Regions from separate parts of the Bradyrhizobium sp. Leaf396 genome, predicted to be linked through region 2. Evidence: riboswitches for the same ligand, from Rfam matches in the RefSeq annotation. Region 2 holds a riboswitch; each other region holds the start of a gene.

Region 1 (5,987 bases), on a different contig from region 2:
CATCGGCGAAGCGATCGTCACCGCCGAATTGCGGGCGCTTGCTTCCAACATGCCAGCCGTGGGCCGCGCCTTCGTGTCGCTCCATCGGCGTTATCGCCGCGCGATCGAACAATCGGCGGCGCTCGCGGTCCGGCTCGGCGATGACCGGCAGGACCGTGCCGTCTCGGCGGTATCGACGCCGTTCGAGGAAGTGCGCGACTTCTTCTATGCGCGACACAATTACATCGCCGAGCTGGATGAAGAAGCCGAGCGCATCGCGCGCGAAGAAAATCTTCCGCCCGGCAACATGGCCGCCGCGTTGATGGCGCGGCTATCCACGCGCCATGGCGTCCGTGTGCTGGTCGCGGCCTCCGAAGATGGATCGCAGGACGCACAGCGAAGGTTCGATCAAAGCGCGGGCGTGTTGCGTCTTTCACGGCGCCTGCGCTCCGGCCAGCAAGCCTTCCAGATGGCAACGCAGCTAGCCTTCCTCGAACAGAGCGAAACCATCAATGCCATCGTGGCCGCGGGGTCTTTTGCCGATGATGAATCCCGCCGCCTCGCGCGCATCGGCCTTGCCAATTATTTCGCGGGGGCGCTGCTGTTGCCGTACTCGGCCTTCCGCGACATGGCGGAAGCATGCCGCTACGACATCGATCTTCTCGGCCAGACTTTCGGTGTCGGGTTCGAGACGGCGTGCCACCGGCTCAGCACGCTTCAGCGGCCCGGCGCACGCGGCGTCCCGTTTTTCTTCATCCGCGTCGATCGCGCGGGCAACATCTCCAAGCGCCAGTCGGCGACCGATTTTCACTTCTCGCGCATCGGCGGCACCTGCCCGCTCTGGAACGTCTATGAAGCCTTCGCGCAGCCGGACCGCATCCTGACGCAGCTCGCCCGCATGCCAGACGAGCGCACCTATCTCTGGGTGGCGCGCGCCGTCTCGCACGGCCAGGGCGGGTATCATGCGCCGCGCAAGACCTTCGCCATTGCGCTCGGCTGCGATCTCCAGCATGCGGGCCGTCTCGTCTATTCGGACGGCCTCGATCTCACCAACCCCATGGCCGCGACGCCTATCGGCGCGGGTTGCCGGATTTGCGAAAGGACCAATTGCCCACAGCGCGCCTTTCCGCCGGTGGGCCGCCACCTTCACGCCGATGAAAACCGCAGCGCCTTTGCACCCTACGCCGCGAGTTGACCCGGATGACGCCCGGCGGGAGAGTGCGCGCCCTCATGAATGAAGCTGCTGGAAGAACCGCGTGAGCGTCGCCGCCCTGCATAGCCGCTATGTCACCATCGATGATGGCGCGGCCGGAATTGTATTGAGCTTCACGCCGCCGCGCGAATTGACGCTTGGCTCCGCGCGCCGCGCGCGGGAAGCCCGCCGCCGGGTTGCGGGCCTGCTGCGACGGCACCGGCTCAAGGTATCGGCGAAGGAAGAAGGCATCCGGACCACGATCCCGCCGCAGGCCACTATCGATCTCGTTGATCTTCTGTCCGCCATCGATGAAGCACTGGATGCCTTCCGGCAGGAGCGTCTTTATCCAAAGGTCGTTGAGGAGATTCTGGAGATCACACCGCGCGAGCGGCGGCGCTGGACAAAGGACGGACGGCTTCCCAAGTCAGGCACAGGCTCCTTCCGCCGTGGCCAGCAGTCGATCCATTTTGCGCTGCATCCGCCCCAGGAAATCGCGCGCCTGTCGAATAACCCTGGGATCATCGTGGCTTGGCGGAAAGCCGATGCGCAGGGTTCCGGAGCGGCTGTGAATTATGAGAATTCAGTGACGACGGTCGAAACGATTTATTGACACCGAGTCGTATAAAACTACTAGATATGGTGGTCACGGTTCTCCCGAGTCGCAATATCGGGAGCTAAGAGGGAAGCCGGTGCGCCTATGTTTTGGGCAAAGCCGGTGCTGCCCCCGCAACTGTAAGCGGAGAGCTGAAGTCCACGTTTTACGTCACTGGAATCGCACGATTTCGGGAAGACCGGACGGATGCTAAGACCCGCGAGCCAGGAGACCTGCCGCGACACCAGAAACGTCCCTGGGCGGGGTGTCCCGGTGGTCGCGTGGCAGGTTGCGGCATCCGCCGCTCCTCTTCCTGCATGCGCCTCCGCTTAGACCCCGGCCCGCAACAACCACGGGGTCTTGAGCCAATGTCTCTCGGAACGGAAACTGCCGCTGCCGCGCGTGTCGTGCGTTTGTCTAACCCTGCCGCTTCGGCTTCGCCCGCAAGCGAGCCGGGCTATCAGGTCATTCGCCGCAACGGATCGGTTTCGCCCTTCGACGCCTCCAAGATCACCGTCGCCCTGACCAAGGCGTTTCTTGCGGTCGAGGGCAGCAGCGCCGCGGCGTCGCGGCGCGTCCATGACGTGGTGGCTGAGCTGACCGATCAGATCGTCGCCAGCCTGACGCGCCGCGCCGATGCCGGGCGCACCTTCCATATCGAGGACATCCAGGATCAGGCCGAACTCGCGCTGATGCGAAGCGAGCATCACAAGGTCGCGCGCGCCTATGTGCTGTACCGCGAGGATCGCGCGCGCGAACGCGCCAAGGCGGAGACAAAGACCAAAGGCAAAGCGGCCACCGCCACGCCGTCCCTGCATATGAAGACCGCCGATGGCACGCTGGTGCCGCTCGACAGCAAGCGCCTCGCCGCCGTGGTCGAGGAAGCGTCCGCCGGGCTTGACGGTGTCTCGGCCGAAGCCATCCTGACAGAGGCCCAGCGCAATCTTTATGACGGCATCAGCGTGGATGAGCTGGCGCTGGCGCCGATCCTTGCCGCGCGCACCCTCGTCGAGACCGATCCCGATTACGCCAAGGCCAGCGCGCGGCTTCTGTTGGACAAGCTGCGCCGCGAAGCCCTGAGCTTCGTGATGGGCCAGCCCGAACAGGCGACGCAGGCCGAAATGGCCGGGCGTTATGCGGAATATTTCCGCGCCTATGTGCAGACCGGCATCACGAATGAATTGCTCGATCCTGAAATCGGCCGCTTCGACCTTGCGCGTCTCGCCGAAGCCCTCAAGCCCGAGCGCGACCTGCAATTCGACTACCTTGGCCTCCAGACGCTCTACGACCGCTATTTCCTGCATGCGCGCGGCACGCGGTTCGAACTGCCGCAAGCCTTCTTCATGCGCGTCGCCTGCGGCCTAGCCTTGCGTGAAATCGACCGTGAAGGAAAGGCGATCGAGTTCTATAACTTGCTTTCGAGCTTCGATTTCATGGCATCGACGCCGACGCTGTTCAACGCCGGCACGCTGCGCTCGCAGCTCTCATCCTGCTTCCTCACCACCGTCGCCGACGATCTCGACGGCATCTTCAAAGCCATCAAGGACAATGCGCTGCTCTCCAAATACGCGGGCGGGCTCGGCAACGACTGGACGCGCGTGCGCGGCCTTGGTGCGCATATCAAGGGCACCAATGGCGAAAGCCAGGGCGTGGTGCCATTCCTGAAAGTCGCCAACGATACCGCGATTGCCGTCAACCAGGGCGGCAAGCGCAAGGGCGCGGTCTGCGCCTATCTCGAAACCTGGCATGTGGACATCGAGGAGTTCCTCGACCTTCGCAAGAACACAGGCGACGATCGCCGCCGCACCCATGACATGAACACAGCCAATTGGGTGCCGGACCTCTTCATGCAGCGCGTGGAAGAAGATGGCGCCTGGACGCTGTTCTCCCCGGACGAAACCCCCGACCTCCACGATCTCACCGGCAAGGCCTTTGCCGAGCGTTACGCCTTCTATGAAGCCAGATCCGCGCGCGGTGAAATGCGCGTGACCAGGCAGCTTCGCGCTGTCGACCTTTGGCGCAAGATGCTCACCATGCTGTTCGAGACGGGGCATCCGTGGATCACCTTCAAGGACCCGTGCAATCTCCGCTCGCCGCAGCAGCATTGCGGCGTCGTGCATTCGTCCAACCTTTGCACCGAGATCACGCTCAACACCTCGAACACGGAAGTTGCGGTCTGCAACCTCGGCTCGGTCAACCTCGTCAACCACATCGCGGACGGCAAGCTCGACCACGAGCATCTTGCGCGCACCGTGACGACCGCGATGCGGATGCTCGACAACGTCCTCGACGTGAATTTTTACACCATCCCCGAAGCGCGCAATTCCAACCTGCGCCATCGGCCGGTCGGGCTCGGCATCATGGGCTTCCAGGACGTGCTCAACATCCTCCGGCTGCCCTACGCCTCGGACGGAGCGGTCGCCTTCGCCGACGAAAGCATGGAGGCGATTTCCTATTGGGCGATTTCGGGGTCCGTCGATCTTGCGGCCGAGCGCGGGCGCTATCCGTCCTATGAGGGATCGCTTTGGTCCAAGGGAATCCTGCCGCTCGATTCCATCAAGATCGTTGATGAGGCGCGCGGCGCGCCGGTCGATCTCGACCGTGGGAGTCGCCTCGATTGGGATACCTTGCGTCAGCGCGTGATGACCGTCGGCATGCGCAACTCCAACACCATGGCGATCGCGCCGACCGCCACGATCTCGAATATCTGCGCCGTCTCGCAGTCAATCGAGCCCGCCTACCAAAATCTCTACGTCAAATCCAACATGTCCGGGGACTTTACGGTCGTGAACGCCTACCTCGTGCGCGATCTCAAGAGCCGCGGGCTGTGGGATGAGGTCATGATATCAGATTTGAAGTATTTCGACGGAAGCCTCGGCCAGATCGATCGCGTGCCGGACGATTTGAAGGCGCTCTATGCGACCGCCTTCGAGATTGACTCGGCATGGCTCATCGACGCTGCGGCCCGGCGTCAGAAATGGATCGACCAATCGCAGTCGCTCAATCTCTACATCGCCAATCCCTCGGGCAAGAAGCTCGACACGCTCTATCGCCATGCGTGGAAGCGGGGCCTCAAGACCACCTACTATCTGCGCTCGCGCTCCGCGACGCATGTCGAGAAATCCACGCTGAAAGGCACCGATGGCAAGCTCAACGCCGTCTCGGCTTCCGTGCCGGCCGCCGCTCCGACCAATGGCCATGCGAACGGGCATGCCAACGGCCACACGAACGGTCATGCGAACGGAAACGGTCATGCCCAGGTAGAAGCCTGGGGCAAGGCCTGCTCGATCGACGACCCCGACTGCGAAGCCTGCCAGTAAGCAGCGAAGAAAAAGGGAAAAGAATTATGCTCGACTGGTCTGACACCGCGGCCAAGCCGCTGCACATCGTCCGTCCCGTTCTTTCCGGGAGTGACAATTCATTGCCGGAGGCTGCCCCCGTGGATGCAACCGGCCTTGGCGCCATCGATCGCGGCGCGGCGCGCGTGCGGGTCGATGACAAGCGCATGATCAACGCGCGCGCCGACGTGAACCAGCTTCTGCCGCTCAAATACCGCTGGGCGTGGGAGAAGTATCTTTCGGGTTGCAACAATCACTGGATGCCGACGGAAGTGTCGATGCAGGCCGATATCGCGCTTTGGAAGTCCAAAGACGGCCTGACCGAAGACGAGCGGCGCATGATCAAGCGCAATCTCGGCTTCTTCGCCGCCTCCGAGAGTCTGGTCGCCAACAACATCGTGCTGGCGATCTACCGGCATCTGACCAATCCCGAATGCCGCCAGTACCTTCTGCGGCAGGCCTTCGAGGAAGCCGTGCATACGCACACGTTCCAGTACATCGTCGAAAGCCTCGGCCTCGATGAGGGCGAGCTGTTCAATATGTACCGCGAGGTGCCGTCCATCACCGACAAGGCTGCGTGGGCCCTCAAGCATACGCAGCATCTCGATGATGCGAACTTCAAGACGGGGACGCCCGATGCCGATCAGGCCTTCCTGCGCGACCTCGTCGCCTTCTACGTCGTCTTCGAGGGCATGTGGTTCTACACCGGCTTTGCGCAGATCCTCTCGCTCGGGCGGCGCAACAAGATGGTCGGCATCGCCGAGCAGTACCAGTACATCCTGCGCGACGAGAGCATTCACCTGAATTTCGGGATCGACGTCATCAATCAGATCAAGATCGAAAACCCCCATCTCTGGACGGAAACGTTCCAGGGGGAGGTTCG
Region 2 (5,987 bases):
GAAATCATCGGGGAGATTGCCGCCGCGCACGCGGCAGGCAAGGATGTCGCGCGGTTGCATTCCGGCGATCTCTCGGTCTGGTCGGCCATGGGCGAGCAGCTCCGCCGTCTGCGTGCGCTTCGCATTCCCTATTCGGTGACGCCGGGCGTTCCCTCCTTCTCGGCGGCCTCGGCGGCGCTGGAGGCCGAGCTCACGCTGCCTGGCCTTGCCCAGAGCGTGGTGCTGACGCGCACGCCGGGCCGCGCCAGCGCGATGCCTGAGGGCGAGAAGCTTGCGGCGTTCGCAGCCACCGGCGCCGTGCTCGCGATTCATCTGTCGATCCATCTGCTCGACCAGGTCATCGCGGAGCTGACACCGCACTATGGCGCGGATTGTCCGGTCGCGATCGTCTGGCGTGCAAGCTGGCCGGATCAGCGCATTATTCGCGCCACGCTTGCGACGCTCGATGCGGCCGTGGGCAGCGAAATGGAGCGCACGGCGCTGATCCTGGTCGGCAAGACCCTGGGCGCTGCGGATTTCGACGAAAGCCGCCTCTATGCCGCCGACTACGATCGGCGCTACCGGCCGGTCGGCGCCGAGCCGCGCTTTCCGGAGGCGACGTGATGGCGGCCGGTCTTGTCATCTCTGCTCCGGCCTCCGGCGTCGGCAAGACCACGCTGACGCTGGCGCTTGCGCGCGCCTGGCGCAGTCGCGGCCTGAACGTGCAGTGCTTCAAGAGCGGCCCCGACTATATCGATCCCGCCTTTCACGCCGCCGCCACGGGACGCGCGTCGGTCAATGTCGATAGCTGGGCGATGGACCGCGGCGCCATCGCGCATCTCGTCAGTCGCGGCGTGGACGCCGATGTCGTGCTTGCCGAGGGCTCGATGGGCCTGTTCGACGGCGTTGCCGCGCGCGGCGTCTCCGGCACCGGCGCGACTGCCGACATTGCGGAGATGCTGGGCTGGCCGGTGGTGCTGGTGATCGACCCCTCGGGACAAGCGCAAACGGCGGCTGCGATTGCGGCCGGCTTGCGCGATTATCGCGCCGGCCTGCGTCTTGCCGGGGTCGTGCTCAACCGCGTCGCCAGCCCGCGTCACGAGGCTCTCGTGCGGCGCGCGCTTGAGGAGGCCGGCATCGCCGTGTTCGGCGCGCTGCCACGTCATGCCGAGATCAGTCTGCCGAAGCGGCATCTCGGCCTGGTGCAGGCCGAGGAGCAGGCCGAGATCGGCAAGCTGATCGACGAGGCCGCGCGCTTCGTTGCCGCGCATGTCGATCTCGATGGAGTGCTCCGAGCCGCCGGCAATTGGTCGGCGCAGCCCGCGGCGAACGGCCTGAAGATAACCCCGCCCGGTCAACGCATCGCGCTCGCCCGCGATGCGGCCTTCTCCTTCGTCTATCCGCACATGCTGGAGGCCTGGCGCGCGGCGGGCGGCGAGATCGTGCCGTTCTCGCCGCTGGCCGACGAAGTGCCCGACGCGAGCGCCGACGTCTGCTGGCTGCCCGGCGGCTATCCCGAGCTGCACGCCGGCAAGCTGGCGGCCAATGCACGCTTTCGCAGCGGTCTTTGCGCCTTCGCCACGACGCGGCCGATGCACGGCGAGTGCGGAGGCTATATGGTGCTGGGGACCGCTTTGACGGATGCCGACGGCGTCCGCCATCAGATGACGGGCCTGCTCGGCCTCGAGACCAGCTTTGCCAAGCGACGGATGCATCTCGGTTATCGTCTCGCCACGCTCGCATCGCCGATGCCGGGATATCAGGCCGGTGCGCGCCTGCGCGGCCACGAATTCCACTATTCGACCATTCTCGCGCAACCTGATGCGCCGCTGGCGGTGGTGCACGACGCAACCGGCGCGGTCATCGCCGAGACCGGCTCGCGGCGGGGACACGCCACCGGCACGTTCTTCCACCTGATCGCGGAGGACCGGTGAGCGGCTTCGTCTCCTTCGTTTCCGCCGGCCCCGGCGACCCCGAGCTGCTCACCGTGAGAGGCGCCGCGCGGCTGCGCGAGGCGGACGTCGTGCTCTATGATGACCTCGCCTCCGGCGCGATCCTCGATCTGGCGCGACCCGGCGCCAATCTCGTCGCGGTGGGGAAGCGGGCGGGGCGACCCTCGACCAGGCAGCACCACGTCAACCGTCTCCTGGTCGACTATGCCGCGACCGGCGCGCGCGTGGTGCGGCTCAAGTCCGGCGACGCCGGCATTTTCGGCCGGCTCGAGGAGGAGCTGGAGACGCTGCGCGAGGCTGGCATCGGCTATGAGATCATTCCCGGTGTCACATCGGCCTGCGTCGCCGCTGCGCAGGCCGGCATTCCCCTGACCCGTCGCCACACCTCCCGCCGGGTGCAGTTCATCACGGGTGCCGACGTCACCGGCGAGCTGCCGCCCGACCTGAACTGGGCGGCGCTGGCCGATCCCGAGGCGACGACCGTCGTCTATATGGGCCGGCGCACCTTTCCGGCGCTGGCCGCAAAGTTGATCGCACACGGCCTTGCCCCGGACACTCCGGCATTGGTTGCCGAATCCCTCGGCCGTGCCGACGAGCGGCTGGTCCGCACCACCATTGCCGAGCTCGCCGATCAGCTTGCGCGCGGTGGCGCGCCCTCGACCGCCGCCGTCATCCTGTTCGGTGCACTGGCGGGGGACTATCGGTGATGACGGAGGCGGCCGCCTTTCGCCCCTTGACGCCCGGCTCGCGAAAGGCGCACACAGGAGAGGCATGGTGCTCACCGCGGCGCAAAGCGCCGGAGCATAATCGGGAATGGGGGTGGGCGGACCCAGTTTCGGCGCCCCAAACCCCAGCCGCCCCCGCGACTGTAAGCGGTGAGGGGCTCCGATCAGCCACTGGGCCGCAAGGTCCGGGAAGGCCGGAGAACCCCAGTGAACCGCGAGCCAGGAGACCGGCCGTGCACGTGTTGAGGCCAAGGCCGTCGGGTGTGACGGCAGGAAGGAACTGAGCCATGCATATCGAACCCGGAATCGTGACGGGCGGCAAGCTCGTGTTGAGTTACGCAACCGGCATCGCCGCAGGCGGCGTTGCGTTGAAGCTCGCGGTCGAGACCGTGCGCGAGCAGGGAATCGGCTCGTTCGCGGCACGTACGCTGGCCACCACGGCGCTCGTGTTCGTCTTCTTCGAGATCCTGCCGCACTTCCCGGTCGGCGTGTCAGAGGTGCACTTCATCCTCGGCTCTACGCTGTTCCTGCTGTTCGGTGCCGCGCCTGCTGCTTTCGGTCTTGCGTTCGGTCTGCTGCTTCAGGGCATGCTGTTCGAGCCGGCCGACCTGCCGCAATACGGCATGAACGTCACCACCCTGCTGGTGCCGCTGTTCGCGATCCAGGCGATCGCCACGCGGATCATTGCCCGCAACACCGCCTATGTCGATTTGAAGTACGGTCAGGCGCTGGCGCTTTCGACGACCTATCAGGCCGGCGTGATCGCCTGGGTCGCATTCTGGGCGCTCTATGGCTCTGGCTTTGCGATGACCAACCTCGCCAACATCGCAACGTTTGCCGCCTCCTACGCGCTGGTCATCGTGATCGAGCCGCTGGCCGATCTTGCCGTGCTGGCGCTGGCGAAGTCGCTGCGCGGCGTCACCGCGCCTGGCCTCGTCACCCCGCGCCTGCACAACGCGGCCTGAGAGACAAGCGATTGGACGGCCGTTGCGGCCGTCCGTCGCGCTCGCGATGCTCACGCTCTCCCTGATAGGCATCGGCTGCGGCGATCCCGCGCAGCTCACGCGCGCTGCAGTCGCCGCCATCAACGCGGCCGATCTCGTCCTCATCCCGCGCAAGGGCACGGCGAAATCCGATCTCGCGGATCTCAGGCGAACGATCTGCGCGGACGTGCTCACCAGCGGCAGAACGCAGATCGTCGAGTTCGATCTTCCCGTGCGCGACGCCGGAGAAGCTGATTACCGCAAGGGCGTGGACGATTGGCACGATGCGGTCGCCGCGACCTGGTCGAAGACGATCGCGGATCATCTCGAAGGTGATGGCAAGATCGCGCTGCTGATCTGGGGCGATCCGTCGCTCTACGATTCCTCGCTGCGCATTGCACGGCGGCTCGATCCGTTGCCGAAGATCGAAGTCGTGCCCGGCATCACCTCGATCCAGGCGCTGTGCGCCGCCCATGCGCTGCCGCTCAACGAGATCGGCGAGCCGTTCCTGGTCACGACGGGGCGGCGCTTGCGTGACGAGGGCTGGCCGCACGGAGTCGATACCGTGGTGGTGATGCTCGACGGCGGCACGGCGTTCCAGTCGCTCGATCCGGCGGATCTTCACATCTGGTGGGGCGCCTATCTCGGCATGCAAGATCAGACCATTCTCTCCGGTGCGCTCGCCGAGGCCGGTCCGCGCATCGTCGCGCTGCGGCAGGAGGCGCGCGAGCGGCATGGCTGGATCATGGACAGCTACATTCTCAAGCGCCGGCATTGAGCGAGGCAGCATGCTCCCCGAATGGGTCTACCGAGAGTGCCCCGAGATTTCCGTCCGTCATCGCGAGGCGGCGATCGTGCGGCAGGCGCAACTCACAAAGCCGACCGGGGCGCTCGGCCGGCTGGAGCAGCTCGCAATCGAGCTTGCGGGTCTGCAGGCGACAGAGCAGCCCCGCGCTTCGCGGGCGCCGATCATCATCTTCGCCGGGGATCACGGCATCGTCGCGCAGGGCGTGTCGGCCTATCCGCAAGAAGTGACCATCGCGATGATGGCGAATTTCGCCTCCGGCGGTGCTGCGATCTCGGTGCTGGCGCGCGAGCTTGGCTCGCGTCTGGAGGTGGTCGACGCCGGCACGCTGGCGACCGAGCCGACGGCGGGGATCGTCGTTGACAAGCCGCGCCATGGCACGCGCGATTTCAGCGTCGAAGCTGCGCTCACGTCTGCGGAGTTGGCATTCGCATTCGAAGCCGGCCGGCGCGCCGTGGTGCGGGCGGAGGCCGGTCAGCCTGATCTCCTGATCTTCGGCGAGATGGGCATCGGCAACACCACGACCTCTGCGGCGATTGCGGCGAGCCTGCTTGCGGTGAGCGCCGAGGAGATCGCGGGCAGCGGGACCGGCGTCGATGCGGCCGGTCGCGCGCGCAAGGCGCGGGTGATCGATGCAGCAATTGCACGCCACGGGCTCGCGGGAGGCTCGGCCGAGGAGATCCTGTGCGCCGTCGGCGGCCTGGAGATCGCAGCGATCGCAGGCGCGACCATTGCGGCTGCGCAAGCCCGCATTCCTGTATTGATCGACGGCTTCATCGTATCCGTCGCAGCGCTGGCGGCGGCGCGCCTCAATCCGTCATGCCAGCCGTTCCTGTTGCCGTCGCACCAATCGGCGGAGCAGGGACATCGGCTGGTGCTGCGCGCCCTGAACGTGCAGCCGCTGATCAGCCTCGATCTCAGGCTGGGCGAGGGATCGGGTGCGGCCATCGCGTTGCCGCTGGTCCGCTCGGCCTGCGCACTTCACAACGATATGGCGACGTTCGCGCAGGCCAACGTGCCTGACAGGCCTAGCTGACCTGCTGATTGACGCAGACGACGCGCCAGCCGCGTGCGAGCCGGTCGATCCGGGTGAGCGACAACGGATCGATCACGAAGCGCAGCGCGGCGTCCGGTGTGAGATCGAGCGCGATGCACAGCACCGCGCGGATCGTGCCGGAATGCACGACCAGCGTTGCGGAGCCTGCGTCAATCCTTGCCAGGCCTGACCGGACGCGCGCGACTTGATCCGCAAAGCTCTCGCCGTTGGGCGGCCGCCCGCGCGCCGGGTCGCGCCAGAACCGCGCGTAAGTCTCGCCACCGCTCGCCGCGAGTTCGTCATGCCGATGGCCGGTCCAGTCGCCGAAATCCTGCTCGCGGAACTCGCTGACCAGCGCCGGTTCGAGTCCCAGTGCGCGCGCCGTCTCGACCGTGCGTCGCGACGGGCTGGCATAGCTGGTGCCGTCCCGCGGCAAGCGGTGTCGCAGCGCCGCCAACTTTGCGTGGTCGCCGAGATCGGCCCGCGCATCGGCAGCATGGATCGTCC
Region 3 (5,987 bases), on a different contig from region 2:
CGAATTTCGGTAAAGCGGAATCTTTTTGCGCGCGGATTGACAGAGGGCGACACAGGCACGCCGCGGCCCCGGTGGAGCGCCGGCGTATTCCGGGCAAGCTCAAGATGCCGGGCGAACCGCCCCGAACTGCGGTTCGCTCCCTACGGGCCAGGAAACGACCGCTCAGGCCGACATCGCACTCTTGCGGCTGAACGGATCGACCAGGCGGACGACCTCGCAGACCGCGACGAGGCCGGCAAGCCAGACCGCGCTGGTCAGCCCGAGGCGTGCCACGATGTCCGCCGTGAAGGCGGCCTCTCCACCCAGGAACGGCGTCGCGGCGAAGAGCGCAAGCTCGTAGGTCGCATAGGCCGCAAACAGCGCAATCGCGAGCATCAGGGCCGCACGGCCCTGCGGCAGTGTGCGCAGCACGGCCGACGCTGCCGCCGTGGACAACAGCGCCGCCGCGCCGATCACAAAGCCCCAGGCGATGCCGTTGCCATCGACCGGATAATGCAGCACGCCGAAGCCGATGGTCTGGTTCACGAGCCAGGCGCCGGTCACGACGAGAAGCGCCGGACGCAGCGGCAGCATCGCGGCCGCCAAGACGGCGAACGCTGCGAAGGGCGTCGCGCAGGCGAACGCCAAGCTTGCGAGCGCGCATGAAACCGTCAACAGCGCAAAGCCGAACATAGGCGCAAGACGCGGCGCCACCGGATGGAGGCGGAAACGGTCAGTGTCGGATGAGAAAATACTGAAAACCATGAGTGATCTCCTTCTTGTCCAATTCTAGATTGATTTGCGGGCACATGACAGCCCCGTGGGATCAAAACGTCGCACCGGCCTTGAGCAGGTAACTGCGACCGGGCAGCGGGTAGGCGTTGAAGCGTCCGTCCGTGAAGGTGCTTGCGATGGCGTAGTCGTAATAGAGCGCGTTCAACACATTGTTGACGCTGAACGACCAGAAGTAGCGCTCATATTGACCACTGACCTTGAGGTCGATCGTGCCATTGGCCGGAATTGGCTTCTGCGTTCCCGCCTGATCGTTGTCCATGCGGCGCTCGCTCCAGAAGCGTGCGGTGGCATCGAGCACCAGATAGTTCTGCCAGATGTTCCAGGTAACGCCTGCACTGGCGGTGTAACGCGAGACCAGCGGCACGTCGTTGCCCGCCCAGATGCCTTCGCGGAAGACAGCTCGTGTGTAGGCCATGCCGGAACGCAAAAGCAGGGCGTCGCTGATGCGATAGGAGATACTGGTCTCCGAGCCGTAACGGCGGGTCGGATCGAGATTGGTGTTATAGAACAGGACCGGATTGAAATGGATCTCGTTGGTGAGGTCCATCAGGTAGAGACTGCTCTGCATCTGCAAGCCACCCCCTCTGATGCGCAGCCCGCCCTCGATGTCCTGCGAGGTCTGGGTCTTGAGCTGGAACGTTTGCGGCAGCGGGTTGAAGAACGGATCGAATGAAGGACCCGACGATACCCGCTCGTCAACGTCAGGGGTGCGGAAGGCGCGCGCAGCGCGGCCAAACAGCGCGACGGTGTCGCTGACGCGATGCTCGGCACCGAGGTGCAGCGCATACTGAGTTTCATCGCTCCGCAGCGGAAGCGCGCCGATATCGGCATTGAACGGAGCCGCCGGGTCGAAATTGTCACGGGCCGTGAGATGGATGCTCTGCACCCGCGCGCCATAGGAGACGTCGGTTGTAGGCGTTACACCCAATGTGTGCTGGACATACCCGGCAACCGTGCGCTGTCTGAGATCGTAATTGTGCCAGGCAGCGAGACCCTGACCTGCCCCGCGGTTCTGCCGAAAGCTCGCATCGTAATAGTCGACTCCGGTCAACAGCTGCGACGGCATTCCGCCCAGCAGGCTCTTCACGCTGAGACGCGGCGTGATCGACCATGTCGCGAGTTCAGCATCGACATAGGTCGACGTGAATAAAGCTGGGACCGGCGTCGGGCTCGAGAAAAACGCGCTCTGCTGCTTCTTGTCACGCATGCCGCCGTCAACGATAAGATCGACGCCGTTCACCAGGGTCTTCGTGAATCCCGCCGTCGCGCCAAAGCCCTGCTGGTTGGCGTAGTTGAATGGCGTGCTGGTGCCTCGACGGTTCGTCGCGAGCTCGTCGAGGCCGATCGAAGGATCGACGAGGCGGCCACCCGGCAGCCGCAGCGCCTGATTGTCGCCGGTGACGGTCAGAAAGGCGGTCAGGCCAGGCGTCGTGTAGTTCAAATTGCCGACGCCGTTCTCCTGGACGTAACGATTGTTGTCTCGGTAGCCATCGGACCTGGCGGCATTGCCGTAGAACGAGGTCGACCAGGGACCAGAAGTGAGCGCGGTCGAGACGTTGCCAAGCCGGGTGTTGAACGAGCCGAAACCGGCCTCGATGCGCGCGGTCGCCGGTGGGCCGCCGACGCCGTTCTTGGTGACGATGTTGATGACACCGCCGACCGCATTGTCCCCGTAGAGCACCGCTCCGGAATTGCCGCGCGTGATCTCGATGCGCTCGATGGCATTGAGTGGGATGGTGGCGAGATCCACCTGCGCCATGTCGATATCATTCAGCCGCCGTCCGTTGACCAGCACCAGCGTATTCGCCGTAGCGAAGGAGCCGAAGCCGCGCAGGTCGACGCTGGTCTTGGCACCGATCGGGCCACCATAGAACGTTGTGATCTGGGCACCTGGCACTTGTGCCGCGATGATTTCGGCCAGATTCTGCGTGGGCGCGTGCGCGACGTCCGCGGCCGTGACGACGGTCGTGGCCGCGCCGACGATGCCGCCATCGTTGTCGGCCTCACTGCCCGGGCCGGCCGAGTTGGTCCCCGCCGGCGCCCCGGTCGGCGTCGCCCGGCGCCGCCCCCTATCGCCTTCGCCGGTTACCCTCGCACGCGTACGGTTCTGATCGTCAGAGTTGGTCACCTCGACCGGCGGCAGTTGCTCGGCGGCAAGCTGCTCGGCGTTGGCGATGGAGAGATTGAGCGAATGAAAGGAAAAGGCCGCAACGATGCCGGCGCAGCAGCGCCTGGCGGCAGTGACGAAACAGGACACAATTCTAGCCTCGGAAGACGTCAGTGGCACGTCACAGCGAACGAGGCTTTACGGCGGAGCGATCGATTGCTCCGGTGAAGCTGATGTCCGTACTCCCCGACCGACATCTTCGCGTGTGACCACGGCTGACGGCAGGTCTCCTGGCTCGCGGGTCGTCACCTCTGCATCGCCTTCCCAGGACCGAGATTCCCAGTGGCATAGGACGAGAGATTCACCGCTTACAGTTGCGGGGGCAGCCGTGGCGTTGAGAAGATCCCGGCGTTGGGAAGACCTCGCACCACATTCCCTTTTGATCTCCGAAAGGAGAACCGTCGGCAGCCAATCTACGGGGCGCAGAAGCCGGGAGTCAATCGATCGGCAGCTGCTACGCGACGATTGCTCGGCATCGACGATTCAGGTCCGCCCCCGTAAACGCTGGGCCCGGGCCCAGGCGACAGCGACGTCGCGTGGCGGATCATCGACGCGCTTGATGGGCATCAACTCGCCGGAGGCGGATACGATCGCTGTTTCCTCGCGCCGGCAGCGCGTGCAGACAAAGCGGACCTCGTTTGGAGACGCCGACCAACTCGACCGCTTGACGTTGGCCGCCATCGGCCAAGCATCGCAGTGCGAGCACGACACCAGAAATCGGCCGGGATCGAGCATACCCATTCCATTGAGCTCCGCGTCTGCCCGCCTCTATCAATGATTGATCCAGGTGAATCGTTCCGGTGCCTAGGCACCAGCCCCTGTGACCTCAGGCCGGAATCGCGAACTCGCGGCTCTCCAAACGGTTCAGCGCGCCCCTTTGAGGGTGCAGGAGGTCGTGCAGGTGACCGTGGTCCCGCGGTCGCACGCTCTGCAGGCATTGACGCACTGGCTCAAGTCGCGTGGATTGTAGCTGTAGTTTCGCATCGGACAGGCTGGCGTCGTCGAGCCGGTGATGTCCTGCTCCTGATCGCAGGCCACCGTCATGAGCGCGATAATGATCACGGCAACGAGGCGCATGGGGTTGCCCTGTCAAGCATGACAAATGACACTCACGAGACACGCTGCAATGCAACGAACCCCGGCCTTACCACCACGAGCCATCACCGGTCAGCGGCAGCTCGCTTGCCTTGAGGATGCGCGCCAAATGTTAAGAACGGATTGCTGCCGGCCTCAGGCCGCAGCCGTGGTGGCGATCGCCCGCCGGATGTCGAGCGCCAGCTGGCGATACTGCTCCCCGAGTTTCAGATAAAACTCGCGCTTGCTGCTGTCGGTCGCAAGCTTGGCGATCAGCTCGCATTCGGCGGTGAGCGTCTCGAACCGTTCCAGCCTGTCCGTAAGATGTGTCATCGGCGTATCCCCGTCAGACGCCTCAGGGGCAACAAACCTAATCCCGGGAAATAGGTCACAGCGAACATCGTTATCGGGTAGCATCAATTTTTTCGCGGCAGACTATTTCTGGTCCAGCCGCCAAGCGCCGTCCCAACCGGCATCGGGCGGATTGGCTGCGAACTGGGCGATGCGGCCGAGCATCGTGCGCGAGGGCCCGTCACCGGGGATCGCCTCGAGCGCCGCGTTGAAGGCCGCACGGGCGTCGTCGAAGCGCCGGGCACGATAGGCAGCGAGGCCTTCGGCATAGTGCGTGCGCAGACCCGCCTGCGCATCGGTGAGTGCGCCGGCCCTGCCCATCACTTCGAAGATCGCCTGGGGCGCGCTCTGGCCCGCCACCGCCAGACGGTCGATCTCGCGCAGTTCAAGGCGCGCGCCGATGGCATCCGCCGTGCCCTGCGCGATCAGGATGCGGGTGCCGTAGACTTTGTTGACGACCTCCAGCCGCGAAGCGAGGTTCACGGCGTCGCCCATGACGGTAAAACTCATCATGAGCTCGGAGCCGATGCTGCCGGTGAGAACCTCACCGGTGGCAATGCCGATGCGCAGGTCGCACAGTGCCGGCATGGCGCGGATGCCAAGCAAATCGGGCAATTGCTTTTGGAGCGCAGGCACCTGGTCGGCCATCTCGATCGCAGCAAGCGCGGCAAGCAGCGCCGCCTCATCCTCCTCGATGAAGGGCGGCCCCCAATACGCCATGATGGCGTCGCCGATATACTTGTCGATGACTCCGCGATTGCTCCTGATCGGGCCGGACATCACAGTGAAATAGTGATTCATTACCTTGACGAGGCCGCGCGGCGTCATGCCTTCGCTCATCGAGGTGAAGCCGCTCATGTCGCAGAACATGATGGTCATCACCCGGCGCTCGCCGTCGATCGCGACCTCCGGCCGGTCGATCAGGCCCTGCACCACCTTGGGGTCGATGTAGCGGCCGAACGTCTCGCGGATGCGCTCGTTGTGCCTGAGCTGCTCGATCATGCGGTTGAAGGCCGCGGCGAGCTCGCCGATCTCGTCCTGCGTGGAGACGGTGATGGGCTTGTCGAACCGGCCTGCCTCGACCTCGCGGGTGCCGGCCAGCAGCAGCCGCACCGGGCGAGTGATGCCGCTTGACACCAACAGCGCGAAGGCAAATCCGACGATCGCCGCGAGCAATGTCACGACACCCGAAACGATGATGGCCTGGTGCTGGCGGCCGATCACTTGTGACGTCGAGAAGAAGACCTGCGTCAGCATGTCGGCGCGGATCGTGTCGATCTTCCGGTTGAACTGATCGCGCAGCACGTCGATGTGCTCCAGCGTGCCGCGGGCCTCGGACATCTGCTTCGCCTCGACCTGCTTGATGAGCTTGGTATGGTCCTCGCTCAGGTCGCGGCGCAGCTCGCTGACGGCGGTCTCGATGCGGCTATCGATCCGCCCCAGTGCGGCGTTGTCGGAATACGTCCTGGGATCATCGATGATCGCGTTGATCAGTTTGCGCGCGGCCTCCGCCTCCTCCTCGATCTTGCGGTCCGACGCCTCGAAGTCGCGAAGGCGCGCCGCGTAGGCCTCCTCATCCGAGGGCGCCTCCATCCGGGTCATGACCATCCGCCGTAGCGCC
Region 4 (5,987 bases), on a different contig from region 2:
GTTCCAGACACGCTCGGTGTGGTCGGTGTCGAGCGCGATCTCGCCGGAGCGCGAGGAGACATAGAGCCTGGTACCGGCATCGTCGCCGAGCCCGATGAGGTAGAGCGGTCGCAGCGGATCGTAACGCGCCGTCACGCTGCATTGATCGCGGTCGACGATGTCTTCGAGACGCGGCGATCTGCTCGCGGGATGATGCTGCGCGACGGCGAGCGCCTGCTGTTCGGATATACTCGTGATGACGCGGCCGTCGGCTGCAGAGATCGCCTGCCGCTTGCCGTCCCAGCCGGTGATGCGATACACCGGCTCGTCCGCCAGCATGGACAGCCGGAGATCGCGCGGATAGTGCGTGGCGCCTGCCGCCTTCATCGCGTCATCCGGCGACAGCGCCACTTTCGCCCATTGCATGTCAGGGAGCGCTGCCAGCCTCTCCTTCTCGGAAAGGCCTGGAAAGGCGACGTACATGATCACCACGCCGGAGATGAACCACATCGCGAAAAACAGGCAGGTGACGATGCCGACCCAGCGGTGGCCGATATACAGCCACCGCCGGAGCGTGCGTCTCAGGGAGCGCGCCACGCTCAGAACTTCACATTGACGGCGAGCTGCGCCGTGCGCGGCATGCCGAGCAGCCATTGGTTGGTGCCGCCCGACGTGGTGTAGACCTCATCGAACAGATTGTAGACGCGGAACGACACGGTGGTGTTCAGATCGGGCTTCCACTGCACGCCAGCATTGACGATGTTGTAGGCCGGGCGCGTCATCGTGTTGGCATTGTCCGCATAGGTCTTGCCGACGATCTGCACGCCCGCGTTCGCCGACCAGTTCGGTGCGAAAGCCCAGGTCGCCCAGATGTTGGAGACGGTCTGCGGGACGTTGACCGGCACGTTGCCGGCATAGTTCACGGCTACGCCGCCAACCGACTGCACGAAATCGTCATACCTCGCGCGCAGGAACGCGGCGTTGGCATCGATCCGCCAGCCGTAATCGAGCAGGAATCCGACCGTTGCTTCGACGCCGCGCGATGATTGCTGGCCGACCTGGACCGTCAGGGTAGGAATATTGGGATCGCGCGCCAGCAGGTTGTTCTTCACGATCTCGTAGCCGGCCAAGGTCCATTCGCCGCGGCCGCCCCAGAACGATTGCTTCACGCCGATCTCGATCTGTTTTCCGGTGGCGAGGTCGAAATTCCTGTTGGCGGACGAGAGCGAGATGATCCCCCCGACCGGATCGACCGCGGTGGAATACTGGCCATAGAAGGCAAGATCCTTGACGGGCGTATAGACCGCACCCGCGCGCCAGGTGGTCGATGAGAACGATTTTTCGAAACTGTTGGCGGGTACCCGATAGTCGGTGCGCGTGACCGTCGGCTCATCCTGACGGATGCCGGCAATCAGGGAGAGCTGCTCGGTGACCGACAGCCTGTTCTCGGCAAACAGCGCGTACTGGTTGGTCACGCTGCCGAAGCCGGGAGTCGTAGGGTTCGGGCTGTTGAACACGCCTGGAACGACGTCGTACGGGTTGACGGCTGACGAGCCGCCATAGGGCGAATTGTTGGTATGGGTGAAATTGATGCTGTTGACGTCAAAGCCTGCCAGGAACTCGTTGGCCATCCCGAGGACATGTCCGCGGAACTTCGCATCCATGCGATTGCCGACCTGCTGCTGGTCGTGAAAAATCTCGATGTAGTCGCTGCGGTCGATGAGGCCGGTGGCGGGGTTATAGACGTAGCTCTCGACATTCTTCCAGTGACGCTTGGAATTCAAATAGTAGAGCGTGTTGTGGACCGAAACTCCATCGGCGACCTGCCAGTCGGTCTTCACCTGATTCCAGCTGTCCTGGTAGCGGATGTGGCTGTCGCTGACGTTGTAGTTCTTGAAGCGTAGCGAATCTTCGAGCCTGCCGTTGATCAGCGGCGTACCGAAATAACGTGACGGGTGGCGGTCGCCGTAATCCGTGGACAGCGTCCAGGTGACGTCCTCGTTCTGCTTGACCTGAACCACGGCATGAAGCGCGACGTTCGAGGTGTCGTCGCGATCGATCCAGCCGTCCGACATGTTGCCGGTGGCGGTGATGCGATAGGCGACGTCCTTGTTGATCGGACCGCCGCTGTCGACGGCAATTCGCCGTGTCATGTTGCTGTCCAGCGAGATCTCGGCCTGGTTGCGAGGGATCCACGACGGCAGTTTCGACACGATGTTGATGGCGCCGCCGACCGCACCCGCGCCATACATCACCGACGCAGGGCCGCGCAGCACCTCGATACGCTCGGTCGACCATGTGTCGAACGGAAAGGTCACCGTGCCGGCGCCGATATAGAGCTGAGTGCCGTCATAGAGCGTCATGACGGAGCCCAGGCCCGTGAAGCCGCGGGTATTGAACGAGACGCCGCCATTGCCCGGCGCCGGGCTCGCCGTGAAACCGGTGGCGTTCTGCGTCACCGCGTCGAGGATGTTCTGCTGGCCGCGCTCGGAAATGGTTTCAGCGGAGATCACCTCCACACTGGCCGGGGTCTGCAGCCGCGTCAGGCCGAGGCGGCTGCCGGCCGTGCTTGCGCCGGTGAGGTTGAGCGTCGGTGCGGCGAACACGGGACCGGTCGGTGCGGCAACCTGAGTGCCAGTTCTGGCGGCCATGTCACGCTGCTGGCGTGAATGCGCGGCACGAGCAGCAGCAGAACTGCGTCGGGTGCTGCGGGCATTCGGCGGCGTTGCTGGCGGCTGCACCACCACGGGGTCGAGCGTCTGGACCCGCTCTGCGGAGCCCTGTGCCCAGCCATCGGTCGATACCACAAGGCAGGAGATTGCAGCTGAACGGAGCAATGCGCGGCGACGCCGTAGGAAGACGCTTGTACGGGAGGTCATCAATAAGACTCGCGATAACGTGGCACGTCACCGCGAACGCAGCTTGGCCGCTGCCTCAAGAGGTCGGCAGCTCAACACTCACCAGGACACCCCGCCCAATGTGCTCGCGTGTGACCACGACTGACGGCAGGTCTCCTGGCTCGCGGGTCGTTGCCTGTCGCCGCCTTCCCAAGCCCGCAGGCTCAGTGGCAATTTGGCGAAGGCTCACCGCTTACAGTTGCGGGGGCAGCCACGGCCTGGGGGGTCATCCCCCGCACCGTATTCCCTATTGTCTCCCGAAGGAGAACCGTCGCGATCACATTAGTTTTATATGCAAGACACTGTCAACTGGAAGGCTGCGCCGTGCTTCAAATAACACAGCCAGCTGCGAAAGCCTCTCCTTAAATCTATTCTAGATGACATCGCGACATGCCTTCGGTCACTCATCTAGCAGTAACGACTAACAGTACATTTTCGGGGGCGAGGGTGAGATCATTTGGAGTGACGGCATCTCGTGCGGCTTTGTTGAGCGCGGCGAGTACTGCAATCCTTCTTCTTGAATGGCCGTCAATAGCATTGGCGCAACAGCAAACATTGCCGCCAGTAACCGTGGATGCGCCAAAGCCGGCGGTAAGGCCGGCGCAGCCAGCCCGCAGAGCCGCGCGTGTCGGAGCGACCCGTCGCCCCGCCATCGCTGCACAACGGTCGGCCGCTCCTCCAGAAGCCGGGTCAAGGGGCGTGGGCTCCGAGCGAGCCAATGGCCCCGTTAACGGAATTGTTGCACGGCAGAGTGCAACCGGAACTAAGACGGACACGCCTATTCTTGAAACGCCTCAATCGATCAATGTCGTGCCACGGCAGCAGATCGAGCTCCAAGGGGCGCAGAATGTGGGCGAGGCAATTCGGTATGTGTCGGGCACGCAAGGCCAGTTGTACGGCGCAGCGTCGGTATTCGACACGGAGGTCAGGGTTCGGGGCTTCATCGCACCGCGCTATCTCGACGGCCTGCGTCTGCCCTACGACTCGACCATTCAGTTCGCTCAACCTCGCACAGAGCCATGGGGACTCGAGCGAATCGAAATTCTCAAGGGACCGTCTTCCGGAATCTACGGCCAAGCTTCCCCCGGGGGCATTCTCAATATGGTGAGCAAGCGTCCCACCATCGAACAGCGTAACGAGGTTGAGGTACAAACCGGCAGCTTCAATCGAATTCAGGGAGCCTTCGATTTCTCCGGTCCGATCGACCAGAATCGCGAGTTTCTCTATCGCATCGTGGGCCTGGCGCGCGACAGCGATACGTTTGTCGACATGAACAAGGAGCAGCGCTATTTCCTCGCGCCGAGCTTCACCTGGCAGCCGACCACCGATACCAGCTTGACGGTGCTGGCCAGCGCACAGCGGGACCGCCTCGACGGCCAAGTCCACCAGTATCTGCCGGCCTACGGCACGCTTTTACCGAATCCGAACGGCCGCATTCCGGTCAGCACCTACACTGGCGAACCCGGGTTCGACAAAATCGGATTTGACCAGGCCGTGATCGGCTATGAGTTCAAGCATCGCTTCAATGAAGCGCTCGAATTCCGCCAGAACTTGCGCGTGGCGCAGGTCGACATCGACATGTATTCGATGCGCAATGCCGGGACGCTATGCCCGATCGCGGGCGGCCACGTCGCCTGCTATCTCCCCGGCGTCGTACCTCCCGTCGATCCTGCGCAGCGCGTCACGCTGCGGGATGCGAATTTCATCGGCGGCAGCACGAAGAACTTCGCGATCGACAACCAAGTGCAAGCGGACTTCAACACAGGGTGGTTCCGCCACAAGGTCTTGGCTGGACTCGACTACCAGAAAACGACGGTTGATACCGATTATCGTGGCACCTTCCCCGGCTTCCCGATCGACGTCTACAATCCGGTCTATGGTGCGACCCCGCTGCCGACCAAGGCCACGATGATACCATTCATCAACACGTCGACAAACAAGGACCAGCTAGGCGTCTACCTTCAGGACCAGATCAAGCTGGATCGTTGGAATCTCGTCCTCACGGGACGTCATGACCGTGCAACGGCAGACACCGCCAACAGGCTGACGAACGTGAGTGTCCCCCAGGACGACTCCGCGTTCACCGGGAGGGTTGGCCTCAATTACGTGTTCGATTTCGGCCTGGCTCCCTACATCAGCTATTCCACTTCGTTCGAGCCGGTCGCCGGACTGTCATTGGCATCGGCCACGGGACAGCCATTCAAGCCCACGACCGGAGAGGGGATCGAGGCGGGGGTCAAATACGCCCCGCCCGGCATGAGGATGCTGTTCACCGCCGCCGCGTTCGACATGACTCAGCGAAACGTTGTGGTGAACACGCCCACGTTCGTGCCCTTCCAGGTTGGCGCGATTCGGGTCAAAGGCATTGAGACCGACTTTCGCGCCAATATTACCGACAATTTGGAGGTCATTGCCGGCGCCTCCCATATCGTCCCGGTCGTCGAGGAGCACGTCAATCCCGCCATCGTGGGCAAGGATGTCGCGAGCGTGAACCGCGATAGCGCATTCCTGTGGGGCTACTACAAGTTCACGGGTGGGCTCGTCGCAGGTCTCGGTCTCGGCGGCGGTGTCCGCTACACCGGCGGCGTATGGGGCGACGACGCCAACCTGATCAGGGTCCCCGGTTATACCCTGGCTGATGCTCTGCTGACCTACGACTTTAGCTATCTGAGGCAGGATTGGCGCGGCCTCAATCTGCGCATCAACGTCAACAACATCTTCGACACCTATCACGTGACGAACTGCTTCACCGGTCTTGCATTCTGTGCGCTGGGCCAGCCCCGTACCGTCCTCGCGACACTGAGCTATCGCTGGGGCGAAAGCCCTAAGCCGCCATTGCTCGTCACGAAGTAGAGGATTGACGCATAGAGCTATCTTGATGGCGAACGGCACCCTGGCGGCACCGTGTCGAGACGGAGGAAGAATTCATTGACGGCAGCGACGCGATCTCTCCGGCGGTGGGGCATCGTCCATAAATGGACGAGCCTCATCTGCACCGTGTTCATGCTGATGCTGTGCATTACGGGCCTGCCGCTGATCTTCCATGAGGAGATCGACGACGTCCTGCACAGCAGTGTCAAGGCTGCGGAGGTGCCGCCGGGTACGCCACCG

Evidence for each region. Region 2 has a riboswitch for cobalamin ahead of ASG57_RS27660 (energy-coupling factor ABC transporter permease). Riboswitches for the same ligand answer to the same signal wherever they lie in the genome.
Region 1: another riboswitch for cobalamin. It lies ahead of ASG57_RS11965 (ribonucleoside-diphosphate reductase subunit alpha); the one in region 2 lies ahead of ASG57_RS27660 (energy-coupling factor ABC transporter permease).
Region 3: another riboswitch for cobalamin. It lies ahead of ASG57_RS32800 (TonB-dependent receptor); the one in region 2 lies ahead of ASG57_RS27660 (energy-coupling factor ABC transporter permease).
Region 4: another riboswitch for cobalamin. It lies ahead of ASG57_RS20210 (TonB-dependent receptor); the one in region 2 lies ahead of ASG57_RS27660 (energy-coupling factor ABC transporter permease).

The regions. Positions count from the first base shown of each region.
Region 1 covers NZ_LMQJ01000010.1:113,794-119,780, forward strand. The annotation lists gene ASG57_RS11955 (short-chain fatty acyl-CoA regulator family protein) at 1-1,174, shown strand, start outside; gene ASG57_RS11960 (hypothetical protein) at 1,236-1,784, shown strand; cobalamin riboswitch at 1,804-2,021, shown strand; gene ASG57_RS11965 (ribonucleoside-diphosphate reductase subunit alpha) at 2,135-5,086, shown strand; gene ASG57_RS11970 (ribonucleotide-diphosphate reductase subunit beta) at 5,113-5,987, shown strand, end outside.
Region 2 covers NZ_LMQJ01000045.1:39,934-45,920, reverse strand. The annotation lists gene cobM (precorrin-4 C(11)-methyltransferase) at 1-603, shown strand, start outside; gene ASG57_RS27670 (cobyrinic acid a,c-diamide synthase CobB) at 603-1,913, shown strand; gene cobA (uroporphyrinogen-III C-methyltransferase) at 1,910-2,638, shown strand; cobalamin riboswitch at 2,687-2,906, shown strand; gene ASG57_RS27660 (energy-coupling factor ABC transporter permease) at 2,944-3,621, shown strand; gene cobF (precorrin-6A synthase (deacetylating)) at 3,668-4,417, shown strand; gene cobT (nicotinate-nucleotide--dimethylbenzimidazole phosphoribosyltransferase) at 4,428-5,480, shown strand; gene ASG57_RS27645 (histidine phosphatase family protein) at 5,473-5,987, opposite strand, start outside.
Region 3 covers NZ_LMQJ01000064.1:313,798-319,784, reverse strand. The annotation lists gene ASG57_RS32805 (hypothetical protein) at 163-744, opposite strand; gene ASG57_RS32800 (TonB-dependent receptor) at 806-3,031, opposite strand; cobalamin riboswitch at 3,145-3,359, opposite strand; gene ASG57_RS32790 (hypothetical protein) at 3,806-4,018, opposite strand; gene ASG57_RS38875 (hypothetical protein) at 4,172-4,348, opposite strand; gene ASG57_RS32785 (adenylate/guanylate cyclase domain-containing protein) at 4,451-5,987, opposite strand, start outside.
Region 4 covers NZ_LMQJ01000023.1:8,142-14,128, forward strand. The annotation lists gene ASG57_RS20205 (PepSY domain-containing protein) at 1-576, opposite strand, end outside; gene ASG57_RS20210 (TonB-dependent receptor) at 579-2,630, opposite strand; cobalamin riboswitch at 2,967-3,164, opposite strand; gene ASG57_RS20215 (TonB-dependent siderophore receptor) at 3,339-5,729, shown strand; gene ASG57_RS20220 (PepSY-associated TM helix domain-containing protein) at 5,805-5,987, shown strand, end outside.